2 regions of the Clostridium sp. 19966 genome follow, and region 2 is predicted to be linked to the other one. Evidence: predicted binding sites of a transcription regulator. Region 2 holds the regulator's gene; the other holds the start of a gene.
The links. Region 2 encodes NrdR, which represses ribonucleotide reductase genes. Its sites were predicted from a motif close to CACNANATNTNGTG; they were not measured.
Positions count from the first base shown of each region.

Region 1: the regulator NrdR is predicted to act here: its motif matches at 1,715-1,728, upstream of nrdD (anaerobic ribonucleoside-triphosphate reductase).

Region 1 is NZ_JACTOJ010000009.1:157,628-162,320, forward strand. Features, by position in the region: gene IAI10_RS11555 (PadR family transcriptional regulator) at 1-414, opposite strand, end outside; gene IAI10_RS11560 (DUF3048 domain-containing protein) at 501-1,517, opposite strand; gene nrdD (anaerobic ribonucleoside-triphosphate reductase) at 1,745-3,853, shown strand; gene nrdG (anaerobic ribonucleoside-triphosphate reductase activating protein) at 3,870-4,385, shown strand; gene asnS (asparagine--tRNA ligase) at 4,423-4,693, opposite strand, start outside.
Region 2 is NZ_JACTOJ010000016.1:71,802-76,494, forward strand. Features, by position in the region: gene sigE (RNA polymerase sporulation sigma factor SigE) at 1-203, shown strand, start outside; gene sigG (RNA polymerase sporulation sigma factor SigG) at 278-1,051, shown strand; gene IAI10_RS15910 (YlmC/YmxH family sporulation protein) at 1,241-1,501, shown strand; gene nrdR (transcriptional regulator NrdR) at 1,565-2,017, shown strand; gene pgeF (peptidoglycan editing factor PgeF) at 2,105-2,812, shown strand; gene IAI10_RS15925 (response regulator transcription factor) at 2,886-3,581, shown strand; gene pnpS (two-component system histidine kinase PnpS) at 3,583-4,693, shown strand, end outside.

The sequences.
Region 1 (4,693 bases), on a different contig from region 2:
TAAAGCTTCTTCTATTTTAGGTTGAAGTAAAGATTTTCTATGTTCGTATTCTAGAAGACCAGTTTCAGTTAAAGAATAAATTCTCTGTATCTTCTTATGAGGGTCATCCCAGGCTCCTTTTACAAAATCCTCTTTTTCGAATTTTTTAAGCAGCGGATATATACCTCCAGTGCTAGGCACCCATAAGCCATGAGTGTGCTCCCCAATCTTATGAGATATATCATTTCCATTTGTAGGTCCTAAGCTTAGTATATATAGAACATAAAGAGGGAGCAAACCTTTAGTGAAAACCTGACCTACAGAATCTTTTTCTTTTTGAACCTTTCTCAGCTCAGCTAATTTCTCTTTATATTCTTTGTATAATCTTTTTTCTTCTTCTTTTATTGAATCCTTATCTAAAAATAGATCACTCATATTATAACACCCTTAAAAATTATATAATCATGTAAAGAATACCAGAATAATTATATCATATCTTTTCAATAAGGCTCAACAAAAAATCATCCAATTTCCACGGAGGAATCTTTGTTAATTATGTGCCACCAAATATTGCCTTTGGGAAGAGATATGATTTTATTTTCATTATTTTTAAAGACTACTTGAGATTTTTCGTCTTTCTTTTCCCAAGTTACGCTCTCATATTTTTCTCCATTTATGATATAGGCAGTACCAGCACCGATTAAACCCATGTTTAATCTTAAGTCATCTCTTACCTGCATATCAGAAAATTGTATTACTATTGTTTTAGCAGTTATAGGAGAATTATTTAGCTTATCTATAGCTTCCTCTCCATCCATGTACTTATAATATAGTCCGTTTTCATAGTGATAAGTAGTGGTGTAGCTTTTATTAAATCTTATTGAGATGTCATCGGCCTCTAATTCAGAGTTTGAATCCAGCTTACTATTGAAGTTTGTGAAAATTGATGGAGGTGAAATTTGCTTTTTATCAGCAATCAGCGACCTGATTTTTTCAGAAGAAGTATATAAATTGTGAGGTGCCTTCCTGGATGAATCTCTCCAATAGTAATTTCCATTATGAAGTTCGTTTAGGCTCATAAGATTTTCCTTTTCAATTCTATCCAATGCCTCCGGGCTTCCTCCGCAGTGAGCGAAAGGAAGAGAATATTGAAGAGAAAGAGTTATAAAGTAAGGCCTTACGCTTCGTATAGGACCTATTATGCCTGGAGAGCTGGAGTGGAAAAGAGCAAAAAACCTTGTTATGCCTCCTTCTGCTAATGTTTCATATACTATATCTGCATCTGATAATCCAGATTGAGGCCTAGCAGGCTTTGAGTTTTCTATTATGGCCATGAAAGGAATATTATTGTAAGCCTCCTTGGAAATATTTTTACCTGTGTAAGGTGATATATAAGATAAGTCCTTACTGACAGCTTTTTCTTTTGTTTTATTTTTAATGCTATCATTATTCAATTGAAAAATGCCTGTATAAGCTATTAAGCAAGCAAATAGCAAAAGTGTAAAAGCTATAAAAGTGAATCTAAACTTCTTTATCATAGGTGCCCCCTAAAGATTTCCTTTTAAAATATAGTCTATTCTAAAACTAAAAAAATATGTATTAATTTCTATGTCAACATTTGAATTCCTATAGAAATCGATAAAAATAGAAGGTATTGGGATATAGATTGTGTTATTAAATCGTTAAAACTAAATTTTAAATTGATAAAAAAACTTTTAGGAAGTATAATATGATATACAATATATGGTGTATGGAGGTTTTATTAATGCTACATGTTGTGAAAAGGGATGGACGAGAAGCGGATTTTAATTCTTTGAAGATCACTGAAGCTGTCAAGGGAGCGGCTCAGGAGATATCTTTCGAGATTAAAGAAAGCGAAGCTGTGGAATTAACACAGAAAGTAATAAAAAAAATTGAAGATGGAAACATCACAAAAATATCTGTAGAAGATATACAAAATATGGTAGAAAAATCCCTAATAGAGAATGGATATAAAGAAATAGGTTTAGCTTACTCTAATTATAGAAAAGAAAGAACTAAGATAAGAGATATAAAGTCAGATTTAATGAAGGCTATAGGTCAAATTGGAGTAGAGACTGACAGAGATAATGCTAATGTAGGTAATAATTTTAGTTCAAAGCTGCTAAGAATAGCTAGTGAATCAAATAAATGGCACAATTTAGCATCTATGCCTAAGCATTTAGCTAAAGCACATGAAAATGGAGATATTTATTATCATGATTTAGACAGCTATAATTTAACTACTAACTGTCTTCACATACCTACAGGGGAAATACTTCAAAGAGGCTTTAATACAGGCTATGGAACTATAAACAGACCTAAGAGAATAGAGTCAGCAGCAGAGCTTAGCTGCATATTGCTTCAATCAACTCAAAATGATATGTTTGGCGGCCAAGCACACCCTGATTTTGATAATGACATGGCTTTTTTTGTTGAGCCTACAAGAGGTGAAATAAGAGCTGAACTGTTAGAGCTTGAAGTAAGTGAAGATAAAATGGATGAATTAGTGGAAAAGAAACTAAGAAAAAATATTTCTCAGGCTATGCAGGGTATAGTGTATAATCTAAATACTATGCATTCAAGAGCTGGTTCACAGGTACCTTTTTCTTCTATAAATTTAGGAATACCAAAAACAAAGGATGCAGCCTTAGTATGCGAATCCTTTTTAATTGAATATGAAAAGGGACTAGGAAAGCATGAGCAGCCTATATTTCCTAATATAATATTTAGAGTAAAAGAGGGCGTTAATAGAGAGCCGAATGATCCATATTATTATTTATTTGAGTTAGCTTGCAGAGTAGCAGCTAAGAGAATGAACCCTACTTTCATGAATATGGACTCGGATTTTAATAAGGAATATTTTGATAAGGGTGTAATACCAGCTACTATGGGCTGCAGAACTTATATATGCTCAAATATAAATGGTGAACCAGGAACTAAGGGCAGAGGTAACATAGCTCCAGCTACTATAAATTTGCCTAGAATAGGTATATTAGCAAAAGGCAGTACAGATAAGTTTTTTGAACTTTTGGATAATAGATTAGAACTTACTAGAGAAGCGCTTTTACATAGATATAATATACTTAAAAAACTTAAAGTAAGAGATCTGCCCTTTGTAGCAGGACAAGGACTTATGAAGGGCAGTGAGAATTTATCCGAGGATGATTCCATAGAACCTATTTTAAAGCAGGGAAGCTGGGCAATAGGGTTTATAGGTCTTGCCGAAACCTTGTCTGCACTTATTGGGGAGCATCATGGGGAGAGTGCTGAGGCTAGAGAACTCGGTGTAAAAATAATAGAACATATAAGAGAATTTACAGATAGAAAAACTCAGGAAGACAGGCTTAATTGGAGTACTTATGCAACTCCAGCAGAGGGCTTAAGCGGAAAGTTTATAATCCAGGATAAAAAAATATTTGGAATAATACCTGGAGTTACAGATAAAGATTACTACACCAATAGCTATCATGTGCCAGTTGGTTATCCTATTTCCATAAAGGATAAAATTGAAATAGAGGCACCTTATCATAAGCTTTGCAATGCTGGACATATTTCCTATATAGAGCTTGATGATAGACCAGATGGAACTGTTATAAGAGAAATATTAGAATATGCTTATAAGCATACTAATATAAGCTATTTGGGTATTAATTTTCATATAAGATACTGTCGTGATTGCGGAACTTACCTTGAAGGCTCACAAATGAAGTGCCCTAAGTGCGGAAGTACAAATATACAAGGAGTATCCAGAGTTACAGGATATTTAAGCTTAGATGAAAGATTCGGACCAGGTAAGTCAGCAGAGAGAGAAGATAGACTTTCGCATATATCAAATGTTAAAACTTATGTTTAGCAGAAGGTGATTAACCATGGAAAATCAGCAAAATGTCAGATTAGCAGGCATAGCTTATGAAAGCCTTGTTAATGGACCTGGAATGAGAAGAGTTCTATTTGCTCAAGGCTGCCCTCATAACTGTAAGGGCTGCTTTAATCAAGATACTCATTCCTTTGAGGGTGGAGCACTCATCAATATGGATGAAATAGTTAAAGATATAATAGAGAATCCCTTTGTTAAAGGGGTGACCTTTAGCGGTGGAGATCCTTTAGAGCAGGCAGATAAATTTGCATTTATAGCTAAAGAATTAAAAAAAGCAAATAAAAACATATGGTGTTATACGGGCTATACTTTTGATTACATACTGGAGCATATAAATGAAAGAAGAGGCTGGAAAGAGCTTCTTCAATATATAGATGTTTTAGTGGACGGAAGATTTGAGGAGAGTCTAAAGCAGGAAGGTTTGAAATTCAGAGGCTCTTCCAACCAGAGAGTAATTGATGTGCAGGAAAGTTTATCACAAAATAAAATAGTATTAATGAAAATATAAAAAGGTGCATTTGCACCTTTTTTAATTAACTTTAAAATTAGAAGTCAGCATTTTTAGGGGTTCTAGGGAATGGTATAACATCTCTTATATTTCCCATTCCGGTGATGTACATGATTATTCTTTCGAAACCAAGTCCAAAACCTGCATGCTTAGTTCCGCCGTATTTTCTCAATTCAAGATACCACCAATAATCCTCTTTGTTAAGACCTAATTCTGCCATTCTAGCTTCCAAGACTTCCAGTCTTTCCTCTCTTTGACTTCCTCCGATGATTTCACCTATGCCAGGCACTAGTAAGTCAGTAGCAGCT
Region 2 (4,693 bases):
ATAAAAATTTATTGATTTTGGCCATGAAAAAACTGAATGGTAGAGAAAAGAAAATAGTAAGTCTTAGATTTGGTTTAAATGGTGAAGGAGAAAAAACTCAAAAGGAAGTTGCAGATATGCTTGGTATTTCTCAATCCTATATATCAAGGTTAGAAAAAAGGATTATAAAAAGACTTAAAAAAGAAATAAGTAAAATGATATAGTATGTCTTTAGTATAAAATTGCGCCCTTAAGGAGATACTTTTAAATGCAATTACTCTAAAGGGGCGAACACGAGATGATGATTAACAAAGTTGAAATTTGTGGAGTAAATACATCTAAACTTCCTGTATTAAAGGAAAAAGAGATGAGAGCTTTATTACAGTCAATGCGTGATGGTAATAAAGAATCGAGAGAAAAATTTATTAGGGGAAATCTTAGACTTGTTTTGAGTGTGATACAAAGATTCAACAATCGAGGTGAAAATGTTGATGATTTATTTCAGGTTGGCTGTATAGGGCTAATAAAAGCAATAGACAATTTTGATCTAAGTCAAAACGTTAAATTTTCTACCTATGCAGTGCCAATGATTATTGGCGAAATAAGGAGATATCTGAGGGACAATAATTCAATTAGAGTTAGCAGGTCTTTAAGGGATATAGCTTATAAGGCTCTTCAAGTAAGAGATAAATTAATTAACGATAACAACAAAGAACCTACTATTTCTCAGATATGTAAAGAATTAAATATGCCTAGAGAAGAGGTGGTATTCGCATTAGATGCAATACAAGATCCAGTATCACTTTTTGAACCCATATATCATGATGGAGGAGATGCTATATATGTAATGGATCAGATAAGTGATAATAAAAATGTTGATGAAAGTTGGTTAGAAGACATAGCTATAAAGGAAGCTATAAAAAAACTTACAGATAGAGAAAAGTTAATTTTAACTATGCGATTTTTTCATGGAAGGACACAAATGGAAGTAGCTGATGAGATAGGGATATCCCAAGCTCAAGTATCTAGATTAGAAAAAATTGCATTAAAACATATGAGAAAATATATATAATGCTAAAACTTAAAGGTTCTAGAAATAATCTAGAACCTTTAAAATATACTAAGTTATAAATTTGAAAATATTTTAAAGACAGAAATCTACTAAAAGTTATATATTTAGAAAAATTTATTATTGATATGCATATTTTTTATTAAATATAAATATGCATATTAATAATATTTACGTAGGGGGAATTGTTTAATGGAAATGTCTATGTATTCAATAAACAATATTAAAGTTATGGAGGTAATAGATATAAATACTGGTTCTAAGCTTGGATTTATAAAAGATTTCAAAATTGACTGTGAAAATTATAAAATCGAAGCAATTCTACTGCCAACTCAAAAATCAGCTTGGTTCGGAAAATTAGAAATGATTGAAATTCCTTGGTCCAAAGTAAAGAAAGTTGGAGTAGATGTGATTTTAGTGGATGCAGATATTGTAAGAGAGAGCAGTAGTTAAACTATATAATGTATGCTATAATACAATTGCATAATATAATTTACAAGATGGGAGGGGAAAGCGATGAAATGTCCATATTGCGGATTTTTAGAGAGTAAAGTTGTTGATTCAAGATCCACAGAAGATGATATGTCCATAAGAAGAAGAAGAGAATGTTTAAGTTGCGGGAAAAGATATACAACATATGAAAAGGTCGAAGATTTACCAATATTAGTTATAAAAAAAGATTCTAGCAGGGAATTTTTTAATAAAGGTAAAATAATAAATGGTCTTATTAAGTCTTGTGAAAAGAGACCAATTTCTAGGCAGCAAATAGAGACAATAGCGGATGATATTGAAAAAAATATAAGTAATCAAATGCTGACAGAGGTTAAATCTGAATATATAGGTGAAATGATAATGGAAGCATTAAAAAATATGGATGAAATCGCTTATGTTAGATTTGCTTCAGTATATAGACAATTTAAAGATGTTAATACTTTTTTAGAAGAAATAGAAAAGCTAAAGCACAAGTAGATGTTAAGAGAAAGTTAAATATGTTAATTTTACATAGGTTATCTTCAAATTATTAATAAAATATGTAAAAATAATTAAGAGGTTAGAATGAATGTAATTTCTAAAGGTAGATATAAATATATCCAATATAAAGTAGGAAATGCAAAAGCTATTTTCATAACAGCTGATGGTCCTGACTTCAACTTGAAGAATACAGAATATGTTCAAGCTTTCAAAGAAATAAGGGACATTTTTAATTTAGATGATATAGCATATTCTATTCAAATACATAGTGATATTATACATATTTATGATGGAAATATATATGAAGGAGATGCGATAATAACAAATAAATTAAGTACTGCAGCAGGTATATTTACAGCAGATTGCGTTCCTATACTTATGTATGATACTAAAAATAAAATTTGTGCAGCTGTCCATAGCGGTTGGAAAGGAACTTATAGCAAGATAGTTATGAAAACTGTTGAGAAAATGAAAAAAGTATACGGATCAAAGAGTGAAGATATAAATGTTTTTATAGGTCCGCATATAAGAAGCTGCTGTTATGAAGTGGGAAAAGATTTAATAGATAAGTTTTGTAATGACGATATTTATAAAGGTTATAATATAAGTTCTAAAAACATGCTTAATTTAGAAAAATGTATAAGGATTCAATGCATAAAGAGTGGTATACTTGAAGAAAAAATTGAGTCTACAAATTTATGTACATTTTGTTCTAGCGAAATAAAACTTCATTCATATAGAAGAAACAACGAAAAAAGCGGACGCTTATTTTCGTTTATATATGCAGTTTAAGGATAAGACTAATGTAATTTATATGATGATTTCGCAATAAAATGGATATATATAATGGAGGTAATTATTAATTATGGCAGATGAAAAAATTCTAGTTGTAGATGATGAGGAACATATTCTTGAACTTATTAAATTCAATCTTGAAAGCAATGGCTATAAAGTAATAACTGCTACTAATGGCTTAGATGCTATTAAGTTTGCAAAAGCGGAAATACCACATTTAATGCTTTTAGATTTAATGCTACCTGGTATGGATGGATATGATGTTTGCAAGGAAATTAAGAGAGATAGTTCTATTGCCAATATGCCAATAATAATGATAACAGCCAAAGGAGAGGAATTGGATAAAATTCTTGGACTTGAACTTGGTGCCGATGATTATATAACTAAGCCTTTTTCTTTAAGAGAGCTTAAAGCTAGAGTAAAAGCTGTTCTAAGAAGAACAAATTTACAATCTATAGATAAAAGCTATAAATTTGGTAATATAGTAGTGGACTTTCAAAAACATGAAGTTACTAAAAATGATGAAAGAATAGATCTTACCTTAAAGGAATTTGAACTTCTTGAAATATTGCTGAAAAATAAGGGAAGGGTTATGACTAGAGATTTTTTATTAGATAAAATATGGGGATATGAGTATATTGGGGAGACCAGAACTGTTGATGTTCATATAAGACATTTGAGACAGAAAATAGAGGAAGATGATAAAAATCCTAAATTTATAGAAACCATAAGAGGTATAGGCTATAGATTTAATATCGGTGATTGATATGAAAAAAAAATTAATGTTCTTTGTTTTAGCTACTATGATTTTTTGTTTAGGCATAGTCATATCAATTTACGTTATGATATCAAATTATGAGTTTATACAAAATATAAAGAGAGAGCTTATGCTTAATAATGATCTCATGTCAGATATAATAAAAACTTCTAAAATTGATTTGAAAAATGGAACTGTTCCTTTTGGAAAAAGTTTTGAAAACTCTGATTACAGACTCACCATAATAGATCCAACTGGCAAGGTGGTTTATGATTCTATAGCAAATCCAGCCACTATGGAAAATCATAATACTAGAGAAGAAGTTCAAGGCGCTAGACAGAATGGAGTTGGCTATAGTATCAGAAATAGCAAAACTATCCATATAAAAATGGTTTACGTAGCAAAAAAAATATCTGGAGATTATGTGCTAAGAAGTTCAATATCTGTAAAACTAGTAGGAGTTATAAATAAAAAATATATAGGATATTACGTGGGAGCAATAATTATTGTATTAATCCTTACAACAATAATATCTTCTAGGCTATCTTTTGTCATTATTAAACCTATAAAAGATTTGGAATATGTAACAAGCCGAATAACTAAGGGAGAGATGGATAGAAGAGTAAGAGTTACATCTAAAGATGAAATAGGACAGTTAGGAACAACCTTTAATTTTATGGCAGATAAACTCCAGAGCACTCTCAAGGATTCCATAGAAAAACAGAATAAATTAGAAGCTATATTGAAAAGCATGGATAATGGAGTAGTAGCTATTGATAGAAACAATAAAATAATAATGATAAATCCTTATGCAAAAAAAATATTTGGAATAGACAGTAATAAAGATATAATCGGAAAGAAACTTATGGATGGCATTAGAGACTTTGAGATAGAGGAAATAATAAATACATATAATGAAGATTATAAGGAAATAAAGATATTTTGGCCTAGTGAAAAAACTTTGAGGATAAAAACTGCGGATATAGTAAATGCCAATGAACATATAGGTACTGTAGCAGTGGTTCAGGATATAACAGAAATAAAGAAACTTGAAAGCATGAGAACGGAGTTTGTAGCTAATGTATCTCATGAATTAAAAACTCCACTTACTTCCATAAAAG